2 linked regions of the Paraneptunicella aestuarii genome follow. The protein of the gene in region 1 interacts with the protein of each later gene in a pairwise test. Links are inferred from orthologs where the notes say so. Each region holds a gene or a part of one and is shown on either strand. Other genes may lie near its edges.

Region 1 (16,452 bases):
AATCGTTCACATAATTGTTGAAAATGTTCTGCTGATTCCGCATCCAGGTTTTCAGACAGCTTAGGCGCGTCAACAACGATAGCTTGAACTTCTGGATTTTTGCTATCCAGAATGCGCAGTGGATTGGTCTCCAAACGGCGCAAACTATCTTCATCCAGCTTGTCTTTGTATTGCGACAAATACTCAACCAGTTTTTCACGGTATGCCGCACGAGCTTCATTAGAACCTAAGGAATTCAACTCCAAACGCACATTGTCTGCGATACCAAACTTCTTCCACAAACGAGCACTCAACAAAATCACTTCTGCGTCAATATCAGGGCCTGCAATGCCAAAGTTTTCCACACCAAATTGGTGAAATTGACGATAACGCCCTTTTTGTGGACGCTCGTGGCGGAACATGGGCCCCATATACCAAAGGCGCTGTTGCTGGTTGTACAATAATCCATGCTCATTACCCGCACGAACACAACTGGCTGTGCCTTCAGGGCGCAAAGTCAGGCTGTCACCATTGCGGTCTTCAAAGGTATACATTTCCTTTTCCACAATATCGGTGACTTCACCAATTGAACGCTTAAACAGATCGGTGCTTTCAACAATAGGAGTACGGATTTCTTCATATCCATAGCTGGCAACAACATCTCGAATTTGTTGTTCCATCCACTGCCAAAGCCTTGATTGCTCTGGCAGACAATCATTCATTCCACGAATAGCTTGGATTGTTTTACTCACGACGTCAGATCTCTCGGGGGTTAAATACCACGTTTCAGCAAAAAGCCATGCATTATAGGGATTTTCGAGGCAAACAACAACGCTTCAAGCCCGCTAATGCGATGTAAAAACAGGTAGGGAATAGAGAGCAGCCGAACCTCGGTAAATCCGGCTGTAGATAGATCATTAAAGACTAATCAATATTTTGCGTAGGAATACGATTTTCGGCACTTAACTGAGCCGCTTTTGCTCTGATTTTCTGTTCCAGAATCTCGACCAACTGGTCATTGGGCAAACGTTCTTTTTGTCGCTTACCATCCAGATAAAAACCGCTCATATTACGAGCACCCGTAAGTCCCAAATCAGACACTTCGGCTTCACCCGGGCCATTGACAACACAGCCAATCAACGAGACATCCATTGGCGTAACAATGTCTTCCAAGCGCTCTTCCAAAGCATTTACTGTAGCGATAACGTCGAATTCCTGACGAGAACAAGTTGGACAAGCGATAAAGTTGATACCCCGGCTACGAATGCGTAGCGACTTAAGAATATCAAATCCGACTTTGATTTCTTCCACCGGATCGGCGGCGAGCGAAATACGGATCGTATCGCCAATACCTTCAGCCAGTAACATTCCGAGTCCGACCGCACTCTTCACTGCACCAGCACGAAAACCACCCGCTTCAGTGATGCCTAAGTGCAACGGCTGTTTAATTTGTTTTGCCAGCAAACGGTAAGCACCAACCGCCAGAAAAACATCTGACGCCTTAACGCTGACCTTAAACTGATCAAAGTTCAATTTGTCGAGAATATCCACATGGCGCATTGCCGATTCCACCAGCGCTTCCGGTGTTGGCTCACCATATTTTTCCTGCAAATCTTTCTCCAGCGATCCGGCATTAACGCCTATGCGAATAGGGATATTCTTGTCTTTCGCACTATCAACAACGGCTTTCACACGCTCCATGTTACCGATATTCCCCGGGTTAATACGAAGACAATCAGCGCCATATTCAGCCACTTTAAGTGCGATACGATAGTCAAAATGGATATCAGCGACCAGTGGCACATTCACTCGCTCACGGATCACTTTAAACGCTTCTGCGGCATCCATAGTAGGCACAGACACGCGCACAATTTCACCACCAACCGCCACAATTCGATTAATTTGCGCGACAGTAGCGTCCACATCAGTGGTGGAAGTATTGGTCATAGACTGCACAGCAATAGGTGCACCAGCACCAATGGGAACATTTCCGACATTAATCCGCGTCGATTCACGACGCGTGATAGGCGACTCTGTCTGCATTGAGGTATTTACTCCACTATTTCCACTATGAGCATCTGCAATTTATTCGCCAAGAGGTAATTCAAAACGCGCTGTATATCCCGCTCTAAAACGAGACATATCGACAGGCTCACCGGCAAAGGTGATTTGTACAGACTCAGGTGCTCCCAACACCACTTCAAAAGGCGGGATACCCGACACAGGCATAACACGACCTGACGCTTTCACACCGTAAGCAATATCTTCTCCGGTTGCGTCAGTGATCTTGACCCAGCAATCGCCTGCAAAGGTGAATACCAATTCAACAGGGTCTGACATAACCACTTGGCTATCACCCTGTGCCTCAGGTTGTTCCTCTGCAGTCATTGAATCTGTAGAAGAATCGTTCATATCTGAGCTTGTTATCTCTTCACTAGTCACGTCAGCATATTGAGAGCTATCTTCCTGCCTCGTGATTTCTTGTAGCGAGTCGCCCGCTAAAGAACTGTCTTGCGTAGCACGCACATTAGCACCAGCCAACGCTTCATCAGCATCTTCAACGACTTGTTCAACCTTAGAATCAGCCACAGACACATTATCAGATTCAAACGGCGCGCCAGTGTCAGATGAATAATCCAGCTCATCAGAACTGATTGATGTTTCCGATGTTTCCATACGATCAGCATCCGGAGCATCCGTGTTTAGCTCTGATTCTTCACGATTTTTTTGGCGTTCAGCCACATGACTCATACTGCTTGTATTCGTTTTAGCTGATTGACTTGAAGTCGTCTGCTTCTGGGAAGTTTGTGCAGGTGAGCTCTTACTAGACAGACTCGTGCTAAATTGCCCTTGCTGCAACCACCACATCACAACCAATGCCAAGACAATAATGATGATGAAATAAGTAAACATCATCAAACGTTGATCGCTGGCTTGTTTCGACACTTTTTGAGAAAAGCTCTGCAATTTTGCCGGCTCTTTCTCTTGTGCATTCATCTGCTGATAAGCTTCTAACACCTTGTTGTAATCCAATCCCAACAAGCGTGAATACAATTTGATATAGCCGCGAGTAAAAGTGGCAGAAATGTCAGCCGAATAATTATCTTCTTCCAAATCAACGATAATCTGTAAGCGCAGGTGCAACTTATCGGCAACGGCTTCACGCGTAAGCCCCTGCTCTTCACGGGCAGTCTTCAATATCGAGCCCGGGCTAATTAATTCAATATCGTCCTGTGTTTCGTTACTCATTATTACTACTTTTCCCGCTATTTAGCGTTAGGATCTGAAACAATCAATCGTGTTCCAACTTTAATCTGTGAGTTTGTGCTTAACCCGTTCCACTCAATAAGACGTTGCATACGTACATTATATTTCAACGATATGCGATATAGGTTCTCTCCAGGCTGAACCACGTGGATTCTATCTGACAACGCAGGCTTTTCCAATTCGCCGTTATTCATTGTGGTAGCGTTTTCAATACCTTTGCTGGTTTCCTCAGCTACATCAATCAAACGGGACGGCTCATATTGCGGGTACAACTGCTGCAACATATCTCGATACCCATTGGCAACATCCTGATTTCCAAGCCCCTGCTCTATCGCAATCGCATATTCAAGAGAACGAGCCGAGACCGGAGCCAATTTTTCAAATCGTTGCAACGCATCCTTGGCATCTTGCCAACGTTGCGCAGACACCGTCATTTCCAGCAACAGAAAAGCACTTTTCACTCTGCCTGGTTCATGGCTTAAGGCCGTCTTCAAATAATCAATGGCTTGAGAAATCTTGGCTTGAGCCTGACTACAAATGGCCAAATTCTCATAGGAACCGGCTGTATGTGCATATTGCTGAGAATTAATGGCCTGGAGCAGATATCGTTCAGCCAGAGCATAGCTTCCCTGAGTACACAAAAACGCACCATAAGAATTCAGCAAGTCGGCATTTTCATCATCCAGCCTTAACGCCTGTTGATAATATTGTTCAGCAAGGCGAGGCTCATCGACAGATTGATAGTAATAGGCAAGGGCGAAATGGGTATCAACTAACCCGGGAGCAAATTTCAGCGCTTTGTCCAGATTCGCTTTTGCCTGAGTATAGTTGCCATTTTTAAGATAGGTTAAGCCAAGAGAAACACGCGTTTTCGCCGCTTCCACTTCATTCACATTCTGATGAACAGACGAAGAACTGGAGCTGCATCCCGCTAGATACAAGAGACCTATAGCCACTAATAAAGATTTGACTAGTTTATGCCAACGGATATTCAATTTACCGCGAGCTCCGACTTGTAGCGTTGCATCCATGGAGACTTTCCACATAGAATGTAATCGTATGATTTAAAAACAGTTTATATAATACCTAAGAAAAATCGAATAGATAGGATAAATATTCAAGTATTACGACTGCATCGCAACCTGAATGGCATCCCCTTTCGACTGTTTCTTCATCATACGTTTGGTACGGTCGATCACATCGCCAACCAACTGACCACAGGCCGCATCAATATCATCGCCGCGAGTCTTGCGCACTACAACAGTAAAGCCATATTCCATCAAGACTTTGGAGAAGCGGTCAATACGAGAATTACTCGGACAGGTATAAGGCGAACCAGGATAAGGATTAAAAGGAATAAGGTTGATCTTGGACGGCGTGTCTTTCAATACCTTAGCCAACTCATGGGCTTGATCCATGCTGTCATTCACGCCATTAAGCATAACGTATTCAACCGTCACACGGCCTTGATTGGCATTGGATTTAGTCAAATAACGACGAACTGAGGCTAAAAACTCACTAATAGGATATTTCTTGTTTACCGGTACTAATTCATCACGCAATGAATCATTGGGAGCGTGCAATGAAATGGCCAAAGCAACATCTATTTGATCGCCCAACATATCCAATGCCGGAACGACACCAGAGGTACTCAAGGTAACGCGGCGCTTGGACAAGCCAAAGCCAAAGTCATCCATCATTAAGCGCATGGCGGGAACAACATGTTTCATATTCAACAAGGGTTCACCCATGCCCATCATCACCACATTGGTAATAGGACGCTTGGAGGTGTCTTTGCTCAACCCGATAAAGTTAGCAACACGCCAAACCTGACCGATAATTTCAGCAACCGACAAGTTACGGTTAAAACCTTGCTGAGCGGTAGAGCAGAAGCTGCATTCCAAGGCACAACCCACCTGGGAAGACACACACAATGTGGCGCGATCCGATTCTGGTATCCAGACAGTTTCTACTTCCTGTCCACCTTCCAGCAACATGGCAAATTTGATAGTGCCGTCACGCGCTTCTTTATGAAAGGAAATTTCGGGCGCTTTCACTTCACAGGTATTAATCAGCTTTTCCCGCAAATTTTTATTGAGGTTAGTCATGTTATTGAAGTCGCTTTCACCATTGTGGTAAATCCACTTCATAACCTGATCAGCACGAAAAGGCTTTTCACCAATGCTGGCAAAAAACTCACGCAAGCCTTGCTTGTCGAAATTCAACAGGTTGGTTTTGCTCGGCAGCGCCACTGCTGTCATGCTGTTATCCTCAGTCTTAGGTGTTACAGGTGTTGTCTAAATACAAGCTTAGCTAACAGGTTTAGTCAAAAGCTCGCAAAAAGGCGAAATATTGTACAAATTTATAGTGTAAAAAGCGACTATAGAATTTGTCCTATCATGTCTTTTGAAAGTGCGTTTCAAAAATGTCTTTCGAATATTGAGTCGCTAATAAGGAATCAAGATTAGAAAAACGCCTCAGCAAAAAGCACAAAACAAAGCGCAAAAAGGGCGCATTAAGCGCCCTGATGACTTATTTTGTATCGCAGATTAACGAGTACGAGGGCAAATCTCTTCGTCAGCGAAGAAATAAGCGATTTCACGCGCCGCAGACTCAGGTGCGTCTGAACCGTGAACAGCATTCTCGTCGATAGACTCAGCGAAATCAGCACGCAAAGTACCAGCCAATGCATCTTTAGGGTTAGTTGCACCCATGATTTCACGATTTTTTCTTACTGCGTCTTCGCCTTCAAGTACTTGAACCATTACAGGGCCAGAAGTCATGAATTCGATCAATGCAGGGAAGAAAGGACGCTCTTTGTGTTCTGCGTAAAAACCTTCCGCTTTGTCTTTGCTCAAATGCACCATTTTAGATGCAACAATGCGCAAGCCAGCAGTTTCAAAACGGTTGTAGATCGCACCGATGACATTCTTAGCCACGGCATCAGGTTTGATAATAGAAAAAGTACGTTCAAGTGCCATGAATCGGCTCCAATTTGCTTAATTCAAAAAAACGGCGCGGATTATATGCAATAAAAATAGCCGTGCCTATGCCTTGCGAGCTTTTTTTTCAACTTTTCTGCATCATTTTATTCACAGGCTTGTTCATTAAGCCTGGGCAAAAATAATAAACCATCGTGAAATCAGAGACTTTAAGCTCACTGTTTAACCTGAACAGCAAGCTAAACCTGACGTAACTTGCTAACGGCATCAATCACAATATCAGCCGCTCTATCAACATCTTGCTCAGTGGTAAAACGACCAAAGCTGAATCGAATAGAGGCATGTGCCAGTTCATTTTCAACGCCTAATGCTCTTAACACATAGGAAGGTTCAAGACTGGCAGAAGTACAGGCAGAGCCAGAAGAGACAGCAACATCTTTCAACGCCATTAACAAGGCTTCACCTTCCACCTCGGCAAAACTGATATTTATAATGCCCGCAACGGCAGCCGACTGCTCACCATTCACAAATACATTAGGTAATGATTGCACTTTCTGCCAAAAGCGCTGTTTCAGGTTGAGAATCCTTTGCGCTTCCGCTTGCAATTTTTCACCAGCTAAACGACAGGCTTCACCCAAGCCAACAATCTGATGCGTTGCCAAGGTTCCCGAACGCATACCACGTTCATGCCCACCGCCATGAGTCTGAGCAACCAGCCTCACTTTAGGCTTACGCTTAACGTAAAGCGCTCCAATACCTTTGGGGCCATAAAATTTATGAGCAGAAATGGATAGCAAATCAACGCCCAGCTCACGTACATCAATGGGTAGTTTTCCCGTGGCCTGAGCCGCATCAACATGCACCAAAATGCCACGTTCAGCACATAAAGAAACGACAGTCTTAATATCCTGGATAACGCCAATTTCGTTGTTTACCTGCATCACAGACACCAACACCGTATCGTCTCTCAGCGTTTTGGCAAACAGCTCCATATCCAACATGCCATTGGCTTGCACATCCAAAAACGTCACATCAAACCCTTGCTCTGCCATCCACTCGACAGTATCCAACACGGCTTTATGTTCCGTCTTTAACGTGATGATGTGTTTGCCTTTCTCCTGATATTGCTGAGCCGCACCTTTAATCGCAAGATTGTTGGATTCGGTCGCACCGGAAGTGAATACAATTTCTCGGGGATCGGCATTGATAAGGTTAGCCACTTGTTCCCGAGCTTCCTCAACCGCTTCTTCGGCTTGCCAGCCATAGCGATGAGAACGTGATGATGGATTACCAAAACATCCATCCATTGTGAGGTATTTCGACATTAACTCTGCCACAGCGGGATCGACTGGCGTCGTAGCAGCATAATCAAGATAAATAGGCGCAGACATAAAGAACCTTACTCAGAAGAACTTTGCACAACCCTTACAGTTGCATGCTAATTTCAATTTCTCTGGATGATGTCTTACTGTCCTGACGATCCGCAGTATTCTTCACATCAGCTTGAGACATCAACTCTCCGAGCGTGATGTTATCAAGAAATACTGCGATTCGCTCGCTCAAATCTTGCCAAAGGCTATGTGTAAGGCAACGCTCTCCACCCTGACAATCAGCCGCACCGGAACAGCGAGTAGCATCAACGGTCTCATCAACGGCACGAATCACCTGACCAACAGAGATCATCTCAGGCTCTTTACCCAAGCGATAACCACCACCGGGGCCTCGAACACTGGAAACTAATTCTTCACGACGCAAACGGGCAAACAACTGTTCAAGATAAGATAGGGAGATCGCCTGACGGACAGAGATATCTGCCAGCGACACAGGGCCTTTCTGAGAATGCAGCGCTACATCCAGCATCGCAGTTACAGCGTATCGACCTTTGGAAGTAAGTTTCATAACAGTTGCCTTGGTTGAGTTGCCAAGGATAGTCACATACCTGACTAAATCAGTCAAGTATTCCAAAGGAGCCAAAGCCGACTCGGGTCTGTAAAGAAAATGTTGCCGACGCTATTCTCTTCCAGCCTCGTCAGCCACCTTATTTACCGAGCTCAAAATACCGCGCAAGATATTCAACTCTTGCGATTCAGGACGAGCACGATTAAACAAGCGCCGCAGCTTGGTCATCACAATGCCAGGATGATTAGGAATAATGAACTGGGTACGCTGCAAGGTTTTTTCCAAATGCACATAAAAGCCTTCAAGTTCTTCCGACAGTGGGTACTCACTTTGCTGTGACGGGATCTTGTCTTTTTCCAGAAACGCCATGCGAACTTCATAGCAGAGAGTTTGCACCGCCGCCGCCAAATTTAAAGAACTGTATTCAGGGTTAGCGTCAATGCACACATGAAAGTGACATAGCTGTAATTCTTCATTGGATAAGCCGCTGTTCTCTCGACCAAACACCAGCGCGGTTTTGTATTGCTCAGATTCAGAAACAATCTTCTTGCCACATTCTCTTGAATCCAGCATCGGCCAGGACAAGGTACGAGAACGAGCACTGGTTCCAATTACCAAACCGCAATCACTAATGGCATCTTGCAGATTGTCAAAGGTTTGCGCATGAGCCAACACATCACCCGCCCCCGCCGCCAAGGCACTGGCTTTACCATCAATGGGTGAAACAGGATTAACCAATACTAACTCAGACAACCCCATGGTCTTCATGGCGCGTGCAGCAGAACCGATATTGCCGGTATGGGAAGTGTTTACCAGTACAATCTTAACCTTATCTAACATAGCTGAAATGAATACCCGATAGCTCTTAATTTTTTAAGGGGCGCATCATAGCATATTGATAAATGTGATTTTCAACCGAAATGCAATAAGGCGTCTCAGAGTTACCCAAGACGCCAGAAATGAAATATTGTTAATGAAGCAAAACGAAGGTTGAGCCGTTCTGTTTTGCGTTATCAACTGACACATTAGAAAGGGTCACTAAAAACGATGAATCTGCTGGAGCTGACAAACTCTCATATACATATGGGTCACCATCGATATATGCAGATATCACCCTAAACGAATGACTTTTCCCAGTATCGTTAACAACTTCAATATTAACTTCGATGTCAAGCGACTGAGTGCGAAGAGAACTCTCTTCAAGACGTTTCAACTTTTCTGCAATGGAAGAGGGGAAACCAACAGCCAACAAATTGTCTTCAGAAGACTGAATATTTAATTTCGTTTCTGAAGCAAGTTTTCCATCGTTGTCTCTTTCTAAAACCATGGGAATATGAAAGTGAGCATAAGATTTGAATTGTTTCGTAAAACATTCATTGAACTGAGCCCCTGTAAAGATGTTAGATATCTGGGTCTTTGCTTTTTGTAAAGAATCCGATTCCTGGCGGGAATCCTTATAGGATGTGCAGCTTGGAACCTCAACATAAAGGTCTCCAACAATATCTTTGGTTTTAGTGGAAAGTAAATCTGAAATATTAACCCTAGTTTCGATAGAGCCTTTGCATCCTGTAAGGAATAAAAGTCCAAAACACAGAAGAAATTTAAAATAATGCATTTTTTTATTCCTTTAAAAAAATTTAATTGTTATTCATTCCTTTCTTCATTTCCTCCTTAATATTTTCTCCGAGCTCCAAGATTTCCTTAGCAGTCTTGCCATTCAACTTTTCATCAACCTGAGCAATCATTTCTTCTTTTGAAATATCATTCCCAATATTTCTAAGCACATTTATCATGTAAATGCCTTTAATAACTTCTTCTAACTTTTGTTTGTCATCTGAAGAAAGGGGTTCCATCATTGCCTGAATAGAATCTTTTTTGGCAGCATCAGAAGATGAATCGAAAGTGGCTTCGCCACATGCAGTCAAGAAGCTGATAGTTGAAACTAAAATTAATAGTCTGAATAAAATTTTCATAACATTTTCCCAATATATCCTTGCTAATAGTCATAGCGTTAATCAAAGTAAATCCTAAGCCTTTATAAAAACGAGCATGCTCGCGAGGCAGATTATTCCATAAAAAATGATTAATTCATTGTTATTTTTTATAAATTTTTATATTGGTTTATTTTTTATAACTCCCCAAACAAACGAAGGAACACCTTCAAAATCCCCATATCCTTTTTAACAACTACCACAACACTCAACAATTGCTTTTCCAGTTTATTTTCCCTTCAATTTCTGTTAGAGTGCGCGCCGCTTTTGGGCTATGCTTATTTTTACCCGTTTTTGCGGATACTTTTTGGCTCTATAACAGCCCTACAACCCGACAGCCATACATATATGGATAACCATAATGGCGAGTCGGCCTAACAGTTCTTTTTACAATTTGGTGGTACGAACATGCATCCTATGTTGAATATTGCGATCCGCGCTGCGCGATCTGCAGGAGATTTTATTGCTCGCAGTTTTGAGTCCGACGTAGACATTAAAGCAGAGAAAAAAGGCGATAATGACTATGTAACCAAAATTGATAGAGAAGCAGAACAAATCATTATCAACAAAATCAAGCAATCTTACCCGGAACATAGTTTTGTGGGTGAAGAAAGTGGTATCACCGAAGGCTCTGAAGACTTCAAATGGGTCATTGACCCTATCGACGGTACAACCAATTTTGTTATGGGCGTACCACACTTTTGTGTTTCTATCGCGTTATTCTACAAAGGCAAACTGGATCAAGCCGTCGTATTCGATCCTATTCGTAGCGAATTGTTCACTGCATCAAAAGGAAAAGGTGCTCAAATGAATAATTACCGTTTGAGAGTGAATCAAAGCAAAGAACTAACCGGCACGCTTCTGGGCTCAGGCTTTCCATATAAGAAGAAAGAAAACTCTGTAGAAGCTATTGAGCGCTTTGGCAAGGTTTATGAAAAATGCGGCGATATACGCTGCTCAGGTTCTGCCGCTCTGGATATGGCCTATGTGGCAGCAGGTCGCCTGGATGGTTACTGGGAAAAAGGCATTAAGCCTTGGGACATCGCCGCTGGTGAACTATTAGTGAAAGAAGCGGGTGGTTTGGTCACTGATTTCGCAGGCGGGCACGACCATCTGAAGAAAGAAGAAGCCGTTGCTGGCAACCCTAAAATTGTTCAGTCGCTGGTAAAAATCCTTAAGTAACCCACCATTTATAGTGTCTATTGCCTCTTTTGTTCACCGAAAGAGGCAATTTTCTCAAATCATCACATGCCTTTACAGGCTGATTTTATTTAACCCCATATATGGGGTTATTTAGCTTTTCCAGAATATAGATAAATAGCCATAACTATTTATTAACTCCCATTAGCGCTTCAAGAATAACCATCTATACTCAATTTTATTGTCTTATTTTCAGACGATATGGTGTCAATTCCATGTCATTGCACATCAGATCGGAGAGTAACGGTCATTAGGGATGAATATGAGTATTTGGACAAATATAGCGACCACATATTCAACATCAAACCTGTTCAAAGCAGGTGTGGCAAAGCTACGTTCAGAAGCATCCCACACCCATCCAGATCAAATAAATCACTCATTCCAATCATTAATGTGCCAGATGGTTAGCAGGCATCAGTTAATTGATTTTAAGTACCAGCATTCTCCAACAAGGAGAAAGAGCAAAACATAATCCTATTAAAAACCCAATGAGGCTTAAATAAAATTTATCGCTAAAAAATAATAACAAGCTCAGGCATTAACAGTGTTATCAGTTCAGGAGAGTCGAGTGTTGAATAACATACAATTTTCAGGTTCACATGAAGTCAATTCGCAAGGGCTTCTGCAAGAGATTGCACATGGTTTATCTCATGATTTTGGCGCATGCTTACGAGCCGTTCGATGTTTCGCAGAACTCATAAAGAAACACCACGGAAACAACATTTCTGAAGATGAACAGATCTGGTTTAACCTGATCCAGGAAAACAGTGAAAAAATGGATAGCATGATTAAAGCTCTTGTCCATTACTTACGCCTGCAACACGAATCAGAGCCTGTAACAGAATTCAACTTTTCAGATCTGGTCGACACAATCGTTCATCAACAAATACTGAAACACGAATCGGGAGCTCGTAGTAATCACAATATTCCGGATATTACGATTAAGGATTTACCCAAAACCATTAGTGCCAGAAAAAATCAGATGTCAATTCTGATCAGCAGCCTGCTCGACAATGCGCTTAAATACCAGCCTCAAAAGAAATCCCATACCCCACGCATTACGATTGATTGCAACGCCATTACCAGCGGATACGTGTTAACAACCAGTGATAACGGCATTGGTGTTCACGCCAAGCAGCTCCCCTTACTAACGCGTCCATTTACCCGAGGTGTTGACGAAAGGGATTATCCGGGTTTGGGAATGGGATTGAGCTATTGCGCTTTAGTGGCAATGCAACATAAAGCCAAGCTAAAACTACACTCAGATGTAAACAAAGGCTTTAGCGCCAGTTTTGAATTTCTACAACCGGTAAATTAGGTGGCGACATGGTTCAACGTTACCTTGATGTGTGTTGTTACTACGATCCCAAGAACATCTTATTGCTTGAGGATAATTACTCCGACATTGAAATTATCAACCAATTGATAATTCAATCGTCTCTGAGTACGAGTAATTTTAAAAACGTAAAGTATTTTTCTGATGCATTGAAGGAACTGGATAAAGGTAACTATGACATCATCTTACTGGACTTGAACCTGCCAGACAGTTCCGGGCTGGAAAACGTGTCGGTAATTAATGCCCGTTTTCCCGAACTGCCCATCGTGGTACTAACCGGAATAGATGATCTCAAAACCGCCCTTGAAGCATTGAAAATGGGAGCTCAGGACTACCTCACCAAAGATCAAATCAATTCCGACATACTGGCTCGCAGCATTCGTTACTCTATTGAACGAAAAAACTCTGAGCACCTACTGAAAAAAGCACTGGAAGAATCGCATAGCAGATATGAACAACTGGAAAAAATTGCCAAGCACGACTTCCTCACGCAATTACCCAATCGCTCCTACTTTGAATCAGTCCTGCACCGAAACCTCCATAACGCCATGCTCAGCGGCAAAGCGGTAGCATTGCTCTACCTTGACCTGAACGGCTTCAAAACCATTAATGACACATTGGGGCATGAAGTGGGCGACGAACTACTAAAACAGGTCGCGCAAAGGCTCAATGACATGGTCAGAAGCAGTGATTTTGTTGCTCGCCTCGGCGGCGACGAATTTGTTGTGCTAACCGACTTACTGGATTACCGCTCCGAAGTATTTAGCTTGGTGAATCGAATACTAAAAAGTTTTGAACAGGAATTTATTACTGAGCAACAAGCTCTAACCTGCCAACCATCCATTGGCGTGGCTTTCTATCCAGAAGGGCCGACACCGGAAATATTGGTAAAACAGGCCGACTATGCCATGTACGAAGCGAAAGAAAAGCGCAATGTGCCAGTTTGTTTTTATACGAAAAAAATGCGTCTGCAATTTTCCCGCACCTTACAAATTCAAAATGAATTATATGCTGCCGTACAGAACAACGAGTTTGATGTTCACTTTCAAAAAGTGATAGACCCCTACAATGAACACAATTTAATTTACGAAGCCTTACTCAGATGGAACTCTCATTTGCTCGGCAATATTCCACCATCAGAGTTCATACCGGTTTTGGAAAATGGCCCAATGGCAGACTCCTTAACTATGCTGGCATTGGAAAAGTCGGCACAGCTTATGAGCAATCTGGCAAATAGCAACGTCACGATTAAAATCAACATCAGCGCAGCACAATTGAGTAGCCCCGACTTTTACAACTTTCTCCTGCGAAGCCTGAACAAACTAAACATCCCTAAAACCAACCTGTGTATAGAATTAACAGAAAGAGAACTGGTTAAAAATGCAGATCGTTGTCTCAATCATATTTTAATGCTGAAACAACATGGAATTGCTATTGCACTTGATGATTTCGGAACCGGGTATTCGTCTCTGACCAACATTATCAACTTGCCTATCGACTACCTCAAAATCGATCGCATCCTGATACGTGATATCGACCAAAACACACCTCATCAAGCACTCATTGCAGGCATAATCGAAATGGCACACAGGCTCAATATGAAAGTTTCCGCTGAAGGAATAGAGTCAGAACCCGAATACCATGTTATGCAACAACTCGGCTGTGACTTATTCCAGGGTTTTTACTTTGCTCGTCCAGAGCCTTTAGACTCATTAACACAGCCCAAAGAGACTTGCCAGGATTAGTAAATCCAAACTCTCACATCTTCTTCTTTGGGAGTTTCATGAATATCATCATCCACTGAACAACGGAATGATTCTCTTTTTCCAGCACCAAACCCGTCGTCGATAGTCGCGATCCCCATTACATCGGTACGTCCGGAAATCAGCTTATTAGGTTGGCTATATAAGGAATGGATTTCATAACCATAACGAGCGACTTTTTTAATAGCATTGATACAGACTTTTTCTTGCCACGTATTCTTATCGCCACAAGCATTTAACAAAAACACAGATAAAACAGCACAAGAGAGTAACTTAACGGAGCGCATTTTATTAACCACTGTATTAACGAACAAGCGTAGCGAAATCCTCCTGTGAACAATATGATTATTGTTCCACTCGCACTTATTCAGACTGGACCTAGAGTGCTATTTTAGCCTCGAAATTTCTCTGTGTTTATACGGTTCAGATTCATGGTATGCGATCCAATACCTTGCTCATTAATGCTACAAAAGTGCAAACACCGACTGATATTGAGCAAGCTGTTTATTTGATTGAGAATTCAGGTTTGCCTGAGAATTTTTATTTTCTGAGCCATTAGAGCGTTCCGCCGCCTGTTTCACCAACTCTTCCAAAGCTTGCTGCAATTTTTCTAAACGCTCTTCCAACAGGTTAAGTTCCTTCTTTTGTGTTTCACTTAGTGGCTTGGTTTTATTTAGCGCTTCAATAGCTTGCTCGGTTTTCTCAATTTCCTCTTTGATCTCTTCCATTTTTTCCTGATCAATACCTAAACGATGATTCAGGGTTTTCTCAAAAGCGACTTGCAGGAAATCTTTCTCCGACTGAATATCGACAACATCGTTGCCGCTTTGTTCTGCGCTTGTGGCAAGAGCTTGCCCACCAATTGCGTCTGTTTTCGTATCAGTTGAAGTACCAGATTTTCCAGCAGCAGCCTGTCCATACATTTGCTGCCAAGACATGTAGTCCGATTGAGTTACAATCATGCGATTATTCCTGCTCATTATCGTTATGAAAGATGACAAAAAAGAGCAAGTTCAGTGCCAAAGAAAAATCGCAGCTTCAACAACTTGCAAGGGATGGCGACTCACTGCAATATTGCGCCAGCAAAACATGCAAACAAAATGATTGAGGCGAATTAATGGCATTGTTGTGGTTAATCACTGCGTTATGGGCGTTTTCCTTTTCCCTGATTGGCGTGTACTTGGCAGGTCAGGTTGATGCCTATATCGCCGTGACTTCCAGAATGGCACTGGCCTTAATCATATTCTTGCCCTTCTTGCGTAAAGTAGACTGGAAACAAGCGCTCACGCTGATGACCATTGGAGCTATTGAAATTGGCATCATGTACCTGTTTCTTTATAAGTCTTATCAATATCTGAGCGTGCCTGAACTGTTACTTTTCACCATATTTACGCCGCTTTATGTCAGCTTGTTCGCCGACCTGTTTGCCAAACGTTTACTCTCATCCATTGCCAAAAGCCTTTGGCTGCCAGCGGTGTTAGCCGTTGCCGGAGCAGCCGTCATTCGCTGGACAGAGTTAAGTGGCGACTATTGGCAAGGCTTTCTGCTCATTCAGGCAGCCAATGCCTGTTTTGCCTTTGGGCAAGTCTGGTATCGGCATCACAGTCAAAGCACAAACGTGCCGCACAAAACCCGATTTGCCTAGTTCTTTTTAGGCGCGTTAATCATTACCAGTATTGCCATGTTCAGTTGGGCTGACTGGAACAAAATCCCTTCCAACGAAGTACAATACGGCGTATTGCTCTGGTTAGGTGTGGTCGCTTCTGGCTTGGGATATTTGGGCTGGAGTTACGGTTCCACACAGGTATCTGCGCAGCAACTAGCGGTAATGAACAACATGCTCATCCCGGCAGGCATATTGGTTAACGTGCTCATTTGGAATGGCAGTGCCGATTGGGTTCGCCTGGGTATTGGTGGAATATTTATTGTTCTTGCCCTCATGGTGAGTAGTAAAAAGAAATAAACTACCCGCACCTGTTTTATTGATGTAGATTAATGGCAGTTAGCTATACTCATTTAAACCCATAAGGCAGGCGCGCTATTATGATGGATGAACTTATCGACCAAATTCCCAA
Region 2 (16,412 bases), 420 kb from region 1 along the record:
TTTATCTGAAGGTGATTCGGCCATTCAAGCTACACTTGAAGAGCACCCTGGTCTGGAAAGACAAAAGCTTAGACAGTTTTTACGTCAGGCCAAGAAAGAACAAGAGCAGGGAAAACCGCCTACAGCAGCAAGAGAGTTGTTTAAATATTTACGATCGGAATTAGATAAGGAATAACAATGAAAAGACTGTCAGTCTTATTATTCGGCGCACTAGGCATTTTCAGCCTGACCGGATGTGGTGGTGGAACCTCGGGAGCAAATGGTTCGGATCCTTTTAATGGTGGTGGTGATACTCCCCCCGTTGTTGCGCTTGAACTGAATATTTTAAACAGTCAGTGCCAAGAAGTGGTCACAGCCAGCTTCGACGCAGATGAGAGCCTATGTGTTAGAGCCACACTCACCAGTGACAACGCAGCACTGAACAATGAAGTGGTCAATTTTGCGACAGCTTCTCAATTAGGAGGCTTATCCACTGCTACCGCATTAACGAATAGCAGTGGCATTGCAGAAGTCAGGATCACCAATCCCAATTTGGAGATTGGGGCAACAACCTTAACCGCGACCTATGGTGAGCTGACAGACAGCGCAAGCTATGAATATATCTCCCTGCCCTTTACAGAAGACCCAAATCCCCAATTAGATATCAATATTTATAAAAATGGCGAGCCTGTAAGTCGTTTTAAAGCAGGCGAAGAAGTGCAGCTACAGGCCAAGCTCCTGAACTCTAACAACGAACCTGTAATGGATTCTATTGTTAGCTTTTCAGTATCAGGAAACGGCCCAACCTTAACACCAGACTCAGGGTTAACCAACGCTAATGGTATTACTCAAGTCACCTTGGAAACAGCCTCGACAGACTTAGGAGCCTTTACCGCACAAGCTAATGTGACAGTGAACAACCTATCAATTAGCGATGCCATTAATTTTGAAATTCAAGCAGCAGACACCATTGTTGATGAAGGCGAAACCTTGTTTGGCTATATCAATAACAATGGACAGTTTGTTGAAGGCAGCATTGGTTCAACGGCTGAAAACAGCGACGGTAATGTCATTATCAGCGCAGGCGCGACAGCAGGCTTTTCAGTTGCATTGGTTAATGAAACCGGGCAACGAATTCAAACACCCACCCCTGTTAGTTTCACCTCCAATTGTGTCAGCAGTGGACAAGCAACCATTGATGCCGTTGTGACAACCATCAACGGTGTCGCATCTGCCACTTATGAAGACATTAGCTGTGCAGGTAGTACCGGCAATTCCGACCAGGTTATTGCCTCAGTTGTGATCAACAACACCACTTTCACCATCAACCGCGCCCTTACCATTCAGCCAGAAGGAATAGGTTCAATTTCATTTGTTTCCGCCGCACCTAGTGAAATTGTTTTGCAAGGCACTGGCGGGCAAAACAGCCAATCAATATCTACTCTAACCTTTCAGGTAAATGGTGAACTTGGGAATCCGTTAGCACAGCAGGAAGTCAGTTTCGCTTTAAACACCAGTACCGGTGGATTAAGTATTGAGCCCCTCTCAGGTTTAACGAATTCACAGGGTCAGGTAAGCACTCGAGTCAGTGCTGGTAACGTACCAACTGCAGTGCGAGTAACGGCGAGTACCGAGGGCGCTGACGGAGAAATTATCCGCACGCAGTCAGATTTGTTATCTGTCAACACAGGTCTGCCCGATCAAAACAGTTTCAGCTTATCTTCCTCTCTATTAAACGCAGAAGCCTTCAATGTTGATGGCACAACAGCAATCATTGTAGCCAGATTAGCGGACAGCTTTAACAACCCCGTACCTAACGGCACAACCGTCAGCTTTACAACCGAAGGTGGAACGATAGAACCTAGCTGTGTTACAGGAGAAGATGCCAATGGGGATATTGACCCCACATTACCAAATACCGGTACATGTAGCGTTACCTGGACATCTTCAAACCCTCGCCCCAGTGATCACCGCATCACTATTTTGGCAACAGCCATAGGGCATGAAACGCTCATTGACTCCAATGGTAACAATATCTTTGACGACAATGATGGCGGCCCCATCTCGGATGGAAACGACAATGGATTAGCCGTATCAACACCAGCTCAAACAGGTTTTGTGGATCATTCAGAAGCCTGGCGTGACGATAATGAAAACGGCGTAAAAGATCCATCGGAACTCTTTATTGACTACAACAGTGACCTCACATTCAACGAAGCCGACGGTTTGTTTAATGGGCCTCAGTGTCAATCAGCTACACTTTGCGGTCAGGAAGAAGGCACAACCTTACATGTGCGTAAATCTCTAGTGATAGTGATGAGTAGCTCATCGGCTTATTGGAGAGTGTATAACGGTGATGTTGGTAACATTAATAATGTGGTCTTTGATAATGATCCCGATATTAATTCACCAAACAAGTTAACGCTCGCAAATGGCGAAACCTCCGATCTTACACTGGTTTACTATGATACCGCAGAGCAAGTCATGCCCTCTGGTACAGAAGTAGGCATTATTAACACTCAAACAGGTAACGTTGAACTGATTATTGACAGGGTATCTAACTCTACACGTCGCGAAGATTCAAGAGTCCCTGGAAGTACAACGACTCTGGATAATATTACCAATACAACCCCGGGTGAGGTGCAGTACCGATATCGCATCCAAACCCCAAGAGGAAATCAAACAGAAGTGAGTTTTAAGGTCACTTTGGATCCCTAGTCCCCTCACGGATAGAAACACTATCACTTAAGCCCTGAACTTATTTCAGGGCTTTTTGTATTTTTCAGCGCTTGGGGAGAGGCTGACATTCACCAGCATGGCGAATAGAGAAATTAGCCCCTCCCCTTGAAGGAGAAGGTTGATGCGAGTATGCACTACTTCATCTTATCTTCACGCGCTGCATAGCCAATCCGAATGGCTCCCCAATGCTTATTGTTCAAATAAATAGGTGCAGACAAGTCATGGAATGTTTGCCCTGTATCTCGCGTATAGGTAATCAGCAAAAACGGCTTTGTGCTTTGACAAACCCGCACAGCAAACGGATCTTTAAAAATACGTTTGGTGCGGTTATTAATCATGTCTTTCTCGTAATCGCCCGTTAATGGCTGAGAAAACTTCTTATTGTGCGTAGGAGAATAGCCATCTCTTGCCAACGCCGCCGCGTAAATTAAATCGGGAAAATCCGCTAAAGCCTTTTCCTGGATACCGGGGAAAACTCTGTCGGTATAATCATCGTAGGCACTGTGATACTTGGGTGGATCCGTATTGGGGATCCGTTTGTAATTTTGGTCAAATAGCTTTTGCTCGGTAATTTCACCATTGGCAATCGCGCGGTTAAATTCGCGCTCGAAGGCTCTGGATAAATCGAACAAAATGCCTTTCATACGATCATGAACCGTATCCAGATTAAAAGGGGATAGGTATTCGTATATGTTTTCAGCTACTTTGGCCAAAAACGCAGCCTGATCTTTTGAAACCTGTGCCTTTTTTTCGGTTTCTTCTAACGTTTCCTGAATATGATGAATAGAACTGGAAATTTCGCTGGTGGCAGCAATATGCGACTCCAACGATTCAGCAATATGTTGAATCTTATATTCTGACTGCCCCGCCTTATCGATAATACTCTCAAAGGTACTATTGATTTCATTGGTGGTAGACACTGCCTGGTTAACATTCCCCGACAGTTCTTGCATAATTTTTACAGAACTCAGGGTGCCTTTTTCCATTTCATCCAGCATATGGCTAATATCACTGGTCGCTGCCGTAGTCTTGGTTGCCAGCTGCCTGACTTCATCAGCTACGACCGCAAAACCTCTTCCATGCTCTCCGGCACGAGCGGCTTCAATGGCTGCGTTCAGAGCCAATAAGTTAGTTTGCTCTGCAACATTGTTTACAACTTGGGTAATACCCTGAATTTGTTCAGACATCTTCTTCAATGAAGCAATCTGTTCAGAAGTAACAGCTACGTTGTCGCTGACTTTATTGATTTCACTAATGGTACGCCTTAACACTTCCTGCCCCTTGGCACAGTTCTCGCGTGTATCACTGGCAGCCTGCATGGCTTCTTTAGCGCTCACGCCAACATGATCTGAAGTCTGATTAATTTCCTCTGCCGCTGCGGCGATTTGAGTCACCATTCTGACCTGATCATTAATAGTCACCTTTAAACCATCAACGAAATGGGACACCTTGGCCGCGCCAACAGACAGAGTGTCTCCATCCTTCACAAGATTTTGAGCTGCCGTAGAAAAACTACTCAGGCAATTTCGAGCAGATGCCATCATTGGCGCATAAACGCCAGCAGACCGTTCTTTGTCCTGACTATAAGGTTTAAAGTCTTGAAACCCTTGTAACATCACTGGTGCAACTTCAGATAAAGGCTTCAGGAAGCGGCTATAGATAGGTATTAAGCTAATACATAAGCCGAGTATCACACTAACAACACCGACCATCCATCCGGGAGAATCATCCAGAACAAATCCAACCAGACCACCAGCTGACACAGCTATGACCGCAATAATTACCACTGTTGGGAGAATTCCAATGCTCTTATTTTCTTCAGCCATCACAAACTTAGCTAACCTGCAAGACATGATTTCAGTATAAGACAAGAATTCACATTGATCCGGTCTAATTAACGGGATATTGATATAGGTTCAGAACAATTAAGAATAGGTAATAAATTTACCGTTGAATATTAAAGAAGTGAAAATGATCAGAAACCCTGAGATTTCATAAAAACCACAAAATAAAAACCATAAATGGCTGAGATAAAGGTCGGATACAAAAAGCCACCTGACATAAAGGTGGCTTTTGAAATAATCAGGCTCTAGAGCCTGTTAATCTTTGGTGTATGATTTAAAAATCTAGGCTGTGCCACCAACCGTCAGCTCATCCACTTTAACGGTAGGTTGACCAATACCAACAGGAATACTCTGACCATCTTTACCACAAATGCCAACACCGGGATCCATCTTTAAGTCATTTCCCAACATGGAAATTTTCTGCATCACTTCCGGCCCGTTACCAATCAAGGTCGCTCCTTTAACTGGCGCGGTGATCTTGCCATTTTCAATCAGGTAAGCTTCAGCGGTAGAAAACACGAATTTACCGGACGTAATATCAACCTGACCACCACCAAAATTAGGCGCATAAATGCCCTTTTTCACACTGGCGATAATCTCTTCCGGCTCATACTCTCCAGGTAGCATGTACGTCGTTGTCATTCTGGGCATAGGTAAATGCGCATAAGACTCCCTACGTCCATTTCCAGTGACTTTGGTTCCCATCAGACGAGCATTCATCTTGTCCTGCATGTAGCCTTTAAGCACACCATTTTCGATCAGAACATTGTACTGCCCAGGTGTACCTTCATCGTCGATGTTAACTGAGCCCCGATTAGCTCCAATAGTTCCGTCATCAACAACGGTGCAGCCCTTAGCCGCCACTTGCTGACCGATGCGTCCGCTGAATGTGGAAGCACCTTTACGGTTAAAATCACCTTCCAAACCATGACCAACCGCTTCATGTAACAGTACGCCCGGCCAGCCATTGCCAAGCACAACAGGCATAACGCCCGCAGGTGCATCAACGGCTTCCAGATTCACATTCGCGACATGCAAGGCTTCATCAGCCAAAGTTTGATAACGTGGCACACCACCAATCAGCTCTTGAAAGAACTGATATCCTGTACGCCCACCAGCTCCAGCACTACCTCTTTCTCGCTTGCCATTACGCTCAATAACCACTGAACAATTCAAACGTGTCAAAGGACGAACATCTGTACTATAGGTGCCATCAGTTGCCGCCACCAACACTTCTTCATAGACGCCTGTCAGGCTAACAACCACCTGAATAGCATCCTTTTCTTTATTACGAATATAAGCATCAACTGCACGAAGCATTTGGATTTTGTCATTTTCCACCATACCCAATAGTGGATTATCTTGCCCGTAGTGCTTTGTTGCAGGCTCCTGTGCATGTTTACCTGCGAAAGGCTTCACTTTATGCTGCCCGCCCAAACGAGCAATGCTCCGAGCCGCCTTCGCAGACTCTTCCAATGCCTGTCGAGTAATAACATCGGAATAGGCGAATCCCGTCTTCTCTCCACTTACCGCTCGAACGCCGACACCGCGTTCAATGTTATAACTACCTTCACGAATGATACCGTCTTCCAACACCCAAACCTCGTGCTGGCTAGACTGGAAAAACAAATCCGCAAAATCGGTGTCATGCTGATAGATTAAACCCAGAATGTCTTGCAGATCAGAAGACTGCAATCCAGACTCCTGAATAAGATGTTGTTCAACGAAATTAGACAAGTTCACTCCTAAAGCGATTTTGCTTGGTAATTGGCATATTCTGGCGCAACTCTTCCAAGTGTTTAAAATCCATCGGAGCGGAAACACATCCAGCCCCTTCACGGATCTCAGTTAATAGTTCACCCCATCCTGAATAAATGCAGGAATGGCCATAGGTACGACGCCCATTCAAGTGTTCACCGCCTTGATTTGCCGCAACCACATAACATTGTTTTTCTATGCTACGAGCTTGCAAAAGAGGATGCCAGTGAGCTCGACCGGTCTTTTGAGTAAACGCAGCAGGCAAAGCCAACACATCAATTTCCCCCATTGCCTGGAAAAGGCCAGGAAAACGAAGATCATAACAGACCGCGACACCCAAGCGACCAAACGGCGTATTTTCAACAACCGTGACTTTTTCTCCTGGTCGGGTATAGCGAGATTCAAGATAGGAACCGGTATTGTCTCCAACCTGAACATCAAACATATGAATCTTTTGATAATCGGCTCTTACCACTCCTTGATCATCAAACACAAAGCAATTAGCCGAATAACGTTTGGGATCATCAGGAATCAATGTCGGCATAGTGCCAGCCACTATCCAGACACCATAGGTTTTTGCCATTTTGGATAATGCATTCTGGATTTTTCCATTCCCAACCGGTTCTGCTATTTCAAGCAATGACGCATCTGAAGCACCAAAACTGGCAACACACTCAGGTAAAACAACCAAAGTCGGCACATCAACTTTCATGGTTTTTAAAATAGCTTCGATTTGCGCCAGATTCTCTTCCGGATCCGGCACAGACACTAACTGCATTGCGGCAAGTCTTGCATCCATTAGCATTCTCTATCTAGGTTGGAAGGATAGTGTAAGTATATTAGCCATTTATACCGGTTTTGTTTACCTCTGAATCACCTATTTGTGGAGATTTTATCGCTGGATTAGGAATAAAAGAACCATTAGCAGGTTCTACAGGGGCTTGCTTTTTAGCCGGCAGCTCAACAGATTTACTGGCTTTATCAAGTAAATCCACCTTTGGTTCAGACAAGGTTCCAGTAAGTGAATACTTAATATTAGACACCACATTAGCAGACGTAATCACTTCATCCAAAGCCAAGGCAGCAACCGCGGTGGCAGGGTTGACCATCCACGCCAATAACACAGGCAAGCTGGAGGTTAAATTAGGTTTTACCGTTACGATATAATTCAGTTTCTTATCGGACAAATCAGTGTAGCCTTCAATTTTCACTGCCGCAGCTGCACCATCAATATGAGTATCGCGTGTCGTCACTCGCCCATCACTAACCTGGAAAGTGCCATCCATTTTGTCGTAGAAGAAGCCTTTCGCAAAGACATCACGAAAATCCAGAGTCAGCTTACGGATCAAGGATTCCAGACTCAAAATACTAAAGATACGTGCCCCTTGATCACTGACATCGGTCAGATAACCATCACCAAGATGCCATTTTACGTCACCATTAATGGTATTAAGATCCATATCGAAAGGAGATTGATTCCAGGTAAGGTTAAAATCCATCTTGGCATCAGAGTCACGAATGCCAGAGTCGTAATCCATATCTTTCAGAAAACTCCCCATGTCACTGCTGGTAAAAGTGCCTTTTAGCCAGGTACTGTTAGATTCGCCTTCGATGAACCAGTCGCCAGACGCCACGACTTTGCCGTCCTTTTTGTTGAGCTCAAACAAATCAATATGCATTCCTGAAGAGTTACGAGCCATATTGATTTTCACCTTACCAAGCTCATACCCGCTCAATAAGCACTGTTTACACTCAAACTTGAACGGCGGCAACTTACTGTAATCCATCTCAGGTTCCCCCTGAGTATCTTCTAGTCCATTGTTCCATTCCGCAAGGTTAATGTAGTCAGCATTTACCGTCATACCTCTGGAGAACAATTGCTTGGACATAGCAACTTTAGCGCGAGCCTGTTCAGAGTTCACATCCAGCAACCAGTCATCAGTCCGGTTTTTAGCCAAAACCGATACATTTCTGATTTTCTGACCCGCAAAGAGCATGGACTCAGTCTCAATAAACACCCGTTGTGGTGCTTCAAGAATGGGTTTATCTCCGTCAGGTAAGCCAGAGACTAAAGCATCAATAAAGTGATACCAGGGAGTAAAGGACAAACTGTCTAATTGAGCAGAGACGCTAAACCCCAATCCCATTCCAACGAAGTTATCACTTCCAATTGACAAATGAGCGCGAGAAAATTGCTTGTCAGCGTGAGGAAAAATACCGTTAAATTTAATTTCATTGCCCATCAACATACGAACCGTTGAGGCAGTAGCATCGCCTTCACTATCCAAAAATAATAAACGTTCCTGATCAGCACTCTTTTTAAAGGGTTCGGGAATATCCAGATCGATACCCTGTAACTGAGAATGCACTTGCATGCTGTAGTGAAAACCTTCCTCAGGAAGGGTGAGCGCCAACTCTCCTTGCCAAGGCGTATTCCCTTTGAAATAAGGCTGCAAGGTTGAGTGATAATCCTGCACTAACTGAGCAACATCCCAATCCCCTGCAAAACTGATATTGGCTTTATAAGCATCCTCTTGCTGTTCACCTTTTACAGTCATAGACATAGGTTGCCCCAACAAAATGGCAGTCAGATCATTGGAAACAATCTTTTCATTCCTGAAAGATAAAACGCCTTGAGTGTTAACCAATTGAATATCCAGGTCGGGAATATAAACTGGATTGTTTTTAAACGTGACCTCTCCGTCCGCCACAACATCAACACCGTTGAGCGGAATCGTCAAAGCCAGTTTGAGATCCAAAGGCCCGCTCACCTGAACAAAATCCAGCGCTGCGCCAACGCTATCCTGCAAACTACTACCTTGAAGCACCCCTGTTGCCAAAGTCCCGGTGGTTTCACCCTTGGCATCAATATATAAGACTGCGTTTTCCGCTAATTCAGGAATATTGGCTTGCACATTCTCTACCATGACATCGAGCAAACGAGCATGATGACTGGTCATCATTAAACCTGCATTCTCGAATAGCAAATCAACACTCAATTCACTCAACTCAGGCCAAGAATCGTCAAACTCCAAGCGCCCATTGCGAAGCTCAATTCCTGCCTGAAAAACCCCTTGATTCTGTTCAAAGGGAAAGTGACTAAACTGCCCACTCCAAATAACCTGCAAACCACTCACATCACCTTCATGGAGATTTTCACGCAAATATTCTGTGGTTTCTGGCCCCATCAAATTACGAGGAAAAAGCGCTTTTGCCTGTTCGACAGACATATCATCCAGCTTGCCAATCAACTGGAACAACTCAGTATCAGATTGGTATCTTAAGGAAGTATCAATATTAACCTTGTCACCATGAATTGAAATTTCTGGTGCAAACAGCTCCAATGTGTCACCAGAGACATCTAAAAAAGCATCCAGGCGTAGTGTTTCGTAGGGCAAGTTGTAACCCAGTAGTTGCCCGCTTTTAAGTTCACTCTGAGATGAGTTCAATTCCACTCGCATGATATTGTCTAACCAGGAAATACTGCCTGCCAAATTTTGCAAACCTGGTATTGCGTCGTTTTCGTTGGAATGCAGGTCAGAAAAACGTAATTGAGCCGCCACTTGCTTTGAGCTCAGTTCAAAATGAACCTGATCAACCTGAACACTGGGTGCAAGTGACAAAATAGGCTCAGCCTGTTCTGCACCAAGAAGCACATTCATTAAAGGTAAAATAGGGGACAACTTAACTGGCTCAACGTTATTGAAAGTTAACACACCCGATTTTGTGACTTCTCCAGCCCAATTGCTCGCTAATGCTTTGTCGTTAACCAGCAACATGAAGTCACTCATGTTGAACAACCAGCCATTACCCGATGGATGTGCGGCAAACTCGCCTTTCAAAACATTAGCACTAACCTCAGAACCTTTCTTCTTACCTTGCCAAAGAAAGCTGCTTTCGCTGAAATTGGCTTGTACTGACGTAACCTGAGAATTGTACAAACCAGCCCATAATTCGAAATTCCCGCGGCTTTTCTTCAAATTATATTCAGTGGGAACAAATTCCTTCACCCAAGGAGCCAAGTCCAAATCTTCGCCCTTGGCATAAAAAGTCCCTTCCAATTCGTTTTTTGAACCCGTTAAATCCAGAACAAAGCGGGCAGAGTTACGCGCCAATTCCGCAACACGCATTTCCCCAACGCCCTGATGTCGAGTGCCTTTGTTTAGCCACGACAATTGCTGAACCTCAATTTGCTGCTCATCCAGACGGGTTTTAATAGTGACGTCACTATCACTGATGGAAAAGCGCTGTAGTTGTTCCAAAAATAAGGTTTGTAGGGCGTCAACAACCGGGAAATTACTGCCACCTTGCTGCAATTGTTCCAAATCGACATGCATATCCATACCAATCAAATTGAAACGTTTGGAATGAATTTGCCAGGATTGCAAGGAAGAGATGAGATCCAGTTCAACCTGAGTTTCATCAACACTAAAGGCAATAGGAGAGTTATCGTTATGAACCAGTGTGAGGTCTTTCAGTACAATGGCGGGACCTCGGGCTTTCCAGATTGCGCTGATATAGCCAATCTCGACTTCTGCGCCATAGGTCTCCAGCAACCAATTCTGAATAAACGTCTTCTGGGTGTCCATGTAGGGCAATGAATAGCGCAACAACGTGATCACCAAGGCTAATGTCACCGTCAATACGGCGAACACCATCCAGATTTTTCTGATGATATAGGAAATGTAGTAGCGCGCGCTGTTCACTTAATTGCCTTAAAATTGTCCGCTCATGATTTTACATCATGACTACGTCGTAATTATCCTGATTATACAAGGGTTCAGTCTGTACTTTGATTTGTTTGGACACAAATAGTTCCAATTCTGCTAAAACATGAGATTCCTCATCCATTAAGGCATTGGCAACGGTCGGTGCAGCATAGACAACAAATTTGTCTGCATCATAAGCACGGTTAACCCGAACAATTTCACGCATAATTTCAAAACAGATAGTTTCAACCGTTTTGATCGAGCCTCGCCCTTTACAGACAGGACATTCGCCACACAGGATATGCTCCAGACTTTCTCGGGTTCGCTTACGCGTCATTTCCACTAGCCCAAGAGCGGTGAAACCGTGAATCTTGGACTTGGCTCTATCTTTACTCAAAGCCACTTCCAGGCTATGTAACACCCTGCGCTGATGGTTTTGATCCACCATATCAATAAAATCAATAATGATAATGCCACCCAGATTGCGCAGCCTTAGCTGACGAGCAATCGCTTGAGTCGCCTCGGTGTTTGTGTTGAATATGGTTTCTTCCAGATTACGATGACCGACAAACGCACCGGTATTAATGTCGATGGTGGTCATGGCTTCGGTTTGGTCAATGATCAAATAACCGCCCGATTTCAAATCCACACGGCGTTCTAGAGCTCGCTGAACCTCATTTTCGACGTCATAAAGATCAAAGATAGGACGCTCACCAGGATACCATTCCAATAACTTGTGAAACTCAGGTGCATATTCACCGGTAAACTGTTCTATCTCTTGAAAAGCCAGCTTGGAGTCAATGCGAATGCGATCCAGCTCAGTGCCCACAAAATCGCGCAATACGCGACGTGCCAACGGGAGATCTTCATACAGTACATTCACTTTCTTGCGCTTGGTACGAGCCTGAATTTTCGACCACAAACGACGCAGGAACTTGGCATCCTGTATTAATTCATTTTCGCCCACACCTTCTGCCGCAGTGCGCAAAATAAATCCGCCTTCACCTTCCAGCCCAGACATCATGGATTTTAAACGATCGCGCTCTTGTTCATCTTCTATACGCTGAGAAACGCCAACGTGGGTAACGCTGGGCATAAATACCAGATAACGAGAAGGAATGGTGATATCCGTGGTTAAACGCGCACCTTTAGTGCCAATGGGATCTTTGACCACCTGTACGACGATGTCTTGTCCGTCACGCACCAGTTCCCGAATGTCTTTTTTCTCAAAATGATGCTCTGGCACTTCGCCAGCAACTTCGTTATGCAAGGCAATATCAGAAGCATGCAAAAACGCGGCACGCTCCAGTCCAATATCAACAAAAGCGGCTTGCATACCGGGTAATACGCGGCTTACTTTACCTCGATAGATGTTACCCACCAGACCACGTTTGGTATGGCGTTCAACGTGGATCTCCTGCAATAAGCCGTTTTCGATTAAGGCGACTCGAGATTCCGAAGGTGTAACGTTAATAAGTAACTCACCACTCATGGGCGCGAATTCCTGCCTGTTTCAGCATTTGAACGGTTTCATACAAAGGTAAACCCACAACAGCGCTGTAACTACCCCGGATTTGTTTCACAAATTGTCCGGCCAAGCCCTGTATTGCGTATCCACCCGCTTTATCGTGAGGCTCTCCGGTTAGCCAATACCAGTTAATATCAGCCTCGGTCAATTGCCCGAATTCCACTTCTGTCGTCACTACCTGAGATGACACCTGTCCATCCATACTCACCGCAATAGCAGTATGAACATAATGGATAGAGCCTGACATCATCTGCATCATGCGCTTAAAATCATTAAAATCAGTAGGTTTTACCAGCACTTCGCCATTGCATTCACCAATGGTGTCCGAACCCAAAATAACCAGACGCTGGTGCTGTTTCGCTAACTCGCTATTGCTCAGCTCAGTAGCCACCGCATGGGCTTTCTCACGCGCCATGCGCTCAACGTAATCAAGAGGGGGCTCATTATACAGTGGGGTTTCGTCAACATCACCGGGATATTTAAGAAAAGAGACCCCAATCTGACTTAATAATTCAGCTCTGCGCGGCGATTGCGACGCTAAAATCAGTTGTGTAGACATATTTTTCCGGAATGATATCAGGATCAGGTAACGCGAAACTGACGACGAACTTTTCTAAGGAGAGAGAAAATCCAGGGCCAAAGCAAAGTACCCGTCAGTACCGGCCATAATAATTCAAAGTTAAAATTGATGTCGGTTAACAGTCGCAAAATCCAGAACACAATTAAGTGATAGAAAGACGCGAGTAACCCAATGACGATCGCCTGCTGCCACACAGAGTAGTTTCTCAAGCGTAAATAGTTAGCAGCCAAAACGTACGTTACGGCACTTAACGCCAAGCTGTGTACACCTAAAGGCGTTCCTAGCAGTACATCCAAAATAATGCCATTGAGAAACGCCACACCAACACTCACTCGATTTGGCAATGCCAAACTCCAATAAGCGATCACCAAAAACACCCAGTCAGGGCGATAAGGGTCAACAATAATTGGCATGGGCATAATTTGCAGCATTAGCCCAAACAGAATACTTAATCCGATAATGTAATGTCGTAACTGAAACATTATCGGCCTCCTGCTTTTTTATTATCAATGCTGACATCAACAGCGGTATCATCAGGCAAGCTCTCCTGTTGACCATCGCCAAGAACAGGCTGCGTTGGCGCATCGGAAGGCCAAAGCAAAAGGAGATATTTCAAACGATCCAGTCTGGCTGCTGGCTCAGCTCGTATACTGGCAAAAGGACGAGATTCATCTCGTACTACTGAGGTGATAGTGGCAACCGGGTAGCCTTCCGGGAATACATTCCCCAATCCCGATGAAACTAACACATCTCCAACACGAATGTCGGTGCTGTGTGCCACATGTTCAATAACCAATTCACTTAATGCACCGGAACCAGACGCAATCACACGAACATCATTACGCTGAATACGTGATGGGGTAGCATGAGTTAAATCAGAAATGAGCAGTATGCGGCTATTAGTGCTCGCCACTTGAAGAACCTGCCCAACAATGCCATGTTCATCCAATACCGCCTGACCTTGATAAACCCCGTGAGCAGCACCTTTATCAATAACGATCTGGTGACTATAAGGGTTGCTATCAACGGCCATTAACTCAGCGACCATCTTGCGCGCATCTTCTCGAACAGGGGAGCCTAGCAGGATACGCAAACGGTCGTTTTCTTTTTTCAGGAATTGATAACGTAAGCGCTCTTCGCTAAGTAACGTTGCCTGGTGTGTGAGTTCTGCGTTTTCTTCCAGCAATCGTTGTTTGGAAGCTAAACTGCGCGAAAGCCAGTTCATTGCTTCACTGGGCATATTAGCCATGTATTGCAGCGGAACAACCATGGAGTTCAGATAAATCCGAACTCCACTGAAGGTTTTAAAACGATAATCGAGCACAATAAGAAAGACAGACAAGACAACAGCAAGCAGCAACCGGCTGTTAAGTGATGGCCCTCGAATAAAAATATTTTCCATGAAATGCTCGATTAGCGCTTGTTATTAAACAAGGATTATTCGTAGCTGAATAAATCGCCACCGTGCATATCGATCATGTCAAAGGCTTTACCACCACCTCTGGCCACACAGGTTAGAGGATCATCAGCGATAACAACTGGAATGCCTGTTTCTTCCATCAACAATCTGTCCAGATCTTTCAACAACGCACCACCGCCGGTTAGCACCATGCCTCGTTCGGAAATATCAGAGGCCAACTCTGGAGGTGATTGCTCCAAGGCAACCATTACCGCAGACACAATACCGGTTAGCGGCTCTTGTAGTGCTTCAAGGATCTCGTTGCTGTTTAGTGTGAAGCCACGAGGAACACCTTCTGCCAGGTTACGGCCTCGAACTTCGATTTCCTTCACTTCTTCACCTGGATAGGCTGCGCCGATTTCATGCTTGATACGCTCAGCAGTCGCTTCACCAATCAAGGAACCAAAGTTACGACGAATGTAGTTAATAATGGCTTCGTCAAACTTGTCACCACCAATACGAACAGATGAAGAATAAACAACACCGTTTAATGAAATAATGGCCACTTCAGTAGTACCGCCACCGATATCCACAACCATTGAGCCCGTTGCTTCTGATACTGGCAAGCCTGCACCGATAGCCGCAGCCATAGGCTCGTCAATCAGAAATACCTCACGAGCACCAGCTCCCAGAGCCGACTCACGGATTGCGCGTCGTTCTACCTGAGTTGAACCACAAGGTACGCATACCAACACTCGAGGGCTTGGACGCAAAATGTTGTTGTCGTGAACCTGTTTGATAAAGTGCTGCAGCATCTTTTCTGTCACGTAGAAATCGGCAATAACGCCGTCTTTCATCGGACGGATGGCCTTAATGTTACCGGGAGTACGTCCCAACATGCGTTTTGCTTCCGCACCAACGGCTGCAACGCTCTTGGGGCCACCAGCTCGTTCCTGGCGAATTGCCACTACGGACGGTTCATTAAGAACAATACCCTGATCTTTAACATAAATGAGTGTGTTTGCGGTGCCGAGGTCGATGGAAAGGTCGTTGGAAAACATTCCCCGAAGCTTTTTAAACATGGAATGGCCGCTTCCTTATTGTAAATTGTTGTGGTTATACGGAAATTCGCTAACTTTACCAATGCCCCCGCCATTCAGCAAGCTATCTCTCATTCAACAGCTTATTCAAGAAGCTAAAGGGCTTCGCTGCCAACTTCACCTACTAAGAATGGGCGAGATAATGGCTCGTTGTAAAGTATAAAAAAATCCCGGTAAGTATACCGGGATTTATCAGTAACCTGGTTATTGTTCCCGCAAGACTCTGAATCCAACATAGTTGGATCTGAACGATGGGTCAAGTTCCATACGGGTTGCAGCTCTCGCCAATCTGGGCGCAAAGTTCCAGGCACCGCCTCGAACTACCGCTCCACTTTGAGAGCGTTCGCTTACAGTCCACTCCCAAACGTTACCTACAGTGTCGAACAAGCCGAAACCGTTACGTTCAAAGGAGCTAACTGGCGCAGCACTAACATTTGACCACTGACTACCACACCAACCACAGTTGGCATTATCAGTACCAATGCCGTCACCCCACCAATAATCTGACTCATTGCCAGCACGAGCGGAATATTCCCACTCAGTTTCATTTGGCAGGCGGTAGCTTTGTTCGCTGCTGGCACTTAGCCAGTCAACATAGGCTTGCGCATCTTTCAAACTCACACACACAACTGGATGCTCTTTTGTTTGAGCATAACCCGGCGCTCTCCAGTTCAGATTTTCTTGCCAAACCGGACGACCACCTTCATAAAACGCACAACCACGCCCTTTTTCAGCATCAGTTACATAGCTGGTTGCAGAAACAAAGTGTTGGAATT

The links.
Region 2: the proteins of KIH87_RS03475 (region 1) and KIH87_RS01660 interact in binary tests that used the Escherichia coli proteins (3 or more experiments, as listed by UniProt). The link is inferred for Paraneptunicella aestuarii from one-to-one orthologs.

Annotation. Positions count from the first base shown.
Region 1 is NZ_CP074570.1:803,029-819,480, reverse strand. What follows is about bases 1,147-4,002. They hold KIH87_RS03475 (RodZ domain-containing protein), read right to left. Parts: upstream 3,229-4,002; coding sequence 2,065-3,228; downstream 1,147-2,064. Other genes in these bases: pilW (type IV pilus biogenesis/stability protein PilW), read right to left, coding at 3,246-4,002; ispG (flavodoxin-dependent (E)-4-hydroxy-3-methylbut-2-enyl-diphosphate synthase), read right to left, coding at 1,147-2,022. Also shown: hisS (histidine--tRNA ligase), read right to left, coding at 1-731; more of ispG, read right to left, coding at 904-1,146; more of pilW, read right to left, coding at 4,003-4,277; KIH87_RS03465 (bifunctional tRNA (adenosine(37)-C2)-methyltransferase TrmG/ribosomal RNA large subunit methyltransferase RlmN), read right to left, coding at 4,371-5,507; ndk (nucleoside-diphosphate kinase), read right to left, coding at 5,796-6,227; KIH87_RS03455 (IscS subfamily cysteine desulfurase), read right to left, coding at 6,428-7,579; Fe-S cluster assembly transcriptional regulator IscR, read right to left, coding at 7,614-8,087; tRNA (cytosine(32)/uridine(32)-2'-O)-methyltransferase TrmJ, read right to left, coding at 8,199-8,927; KIH87_RS03440 (DUF7424 family protein), read right to left, coding at 9,058-9,702; KIH87_RS03435 (DUF6694 family lipoprotein), read right to left, coding at 9,725-10,060; suhB (inositol-1-monophosphatase), read left to right, coding at 10,487-11,260; KIH87_RS03425 (sensor histidine kinase), read left to right, coding at 11,847-12,596; KIH87_RS03420 (GGDEF domain-containing response regulator), read left to right, coding at 12,605-14,359; KIH87_RS03415 (hypothetical protein), read right to left, coding at 14,356-14,664; KIH87_RS03410 (hypothetical protein), read right to left, coding at 14,842-15,339; KIH87_RS19465 (EamA family transporter), read left to right, coding at 15,495-16,022; and 2 more genes.
Region 2 is NZ_CP074570.1:391,777-408,188, reverse strand. What follows is about bases 13,597-16,412. They hold KIH87_RS01660 (rod shape-determining protein), read right to left. Parts: upstream 15,619-16,412; coding sequence 14,575-15,618; downstream 13,597-14,574. Other genes in these bases: KIH87_RS01655 (formylglycine-generating enzyme family protein), read right to left, coding at 15,841-16,412; mreC (rod shape-determining protein MreC), read right to left, coding at 13,619-14,539; mreD (rod shape-determining protein MreD), read right to left, coding at 13,597-13,619. Also shown: ribosome biogenesis factor YjgA, read left to right, coding at 1-175; KIH87_RS01705 (Ig-like domain-containing protein), read left to right, coding at 178-2,697; KIH87_RS01700 (methyl-accepting chemotaxis protein), read right to left, coding at 2,853-4,544; metalloprotease TldD, read right to left, coding at 4,845-6,299; KIH87_RS01690 (carbon-nitrogen hydrolase family protein), read right to left, coding at 6,292-7,119; KIH87_RS01685 (YhdP family protein), read right to left, coding at 7,160-11,026; rng (ribonuclease G), read right to left, coding at 11,058-12,521; KIH87_RS01675 (Maf family protein), read right to left, coding at 12,511-13,116; more of mreD, read right to left, coding at 13,140-13,596. UniProt on the Escherichia coli protein: Forms membrane-associated dynamic filaments that are essential for cell shape determination. Acts by regulating cell wall synthesis and cell elongation, and thus cell shape.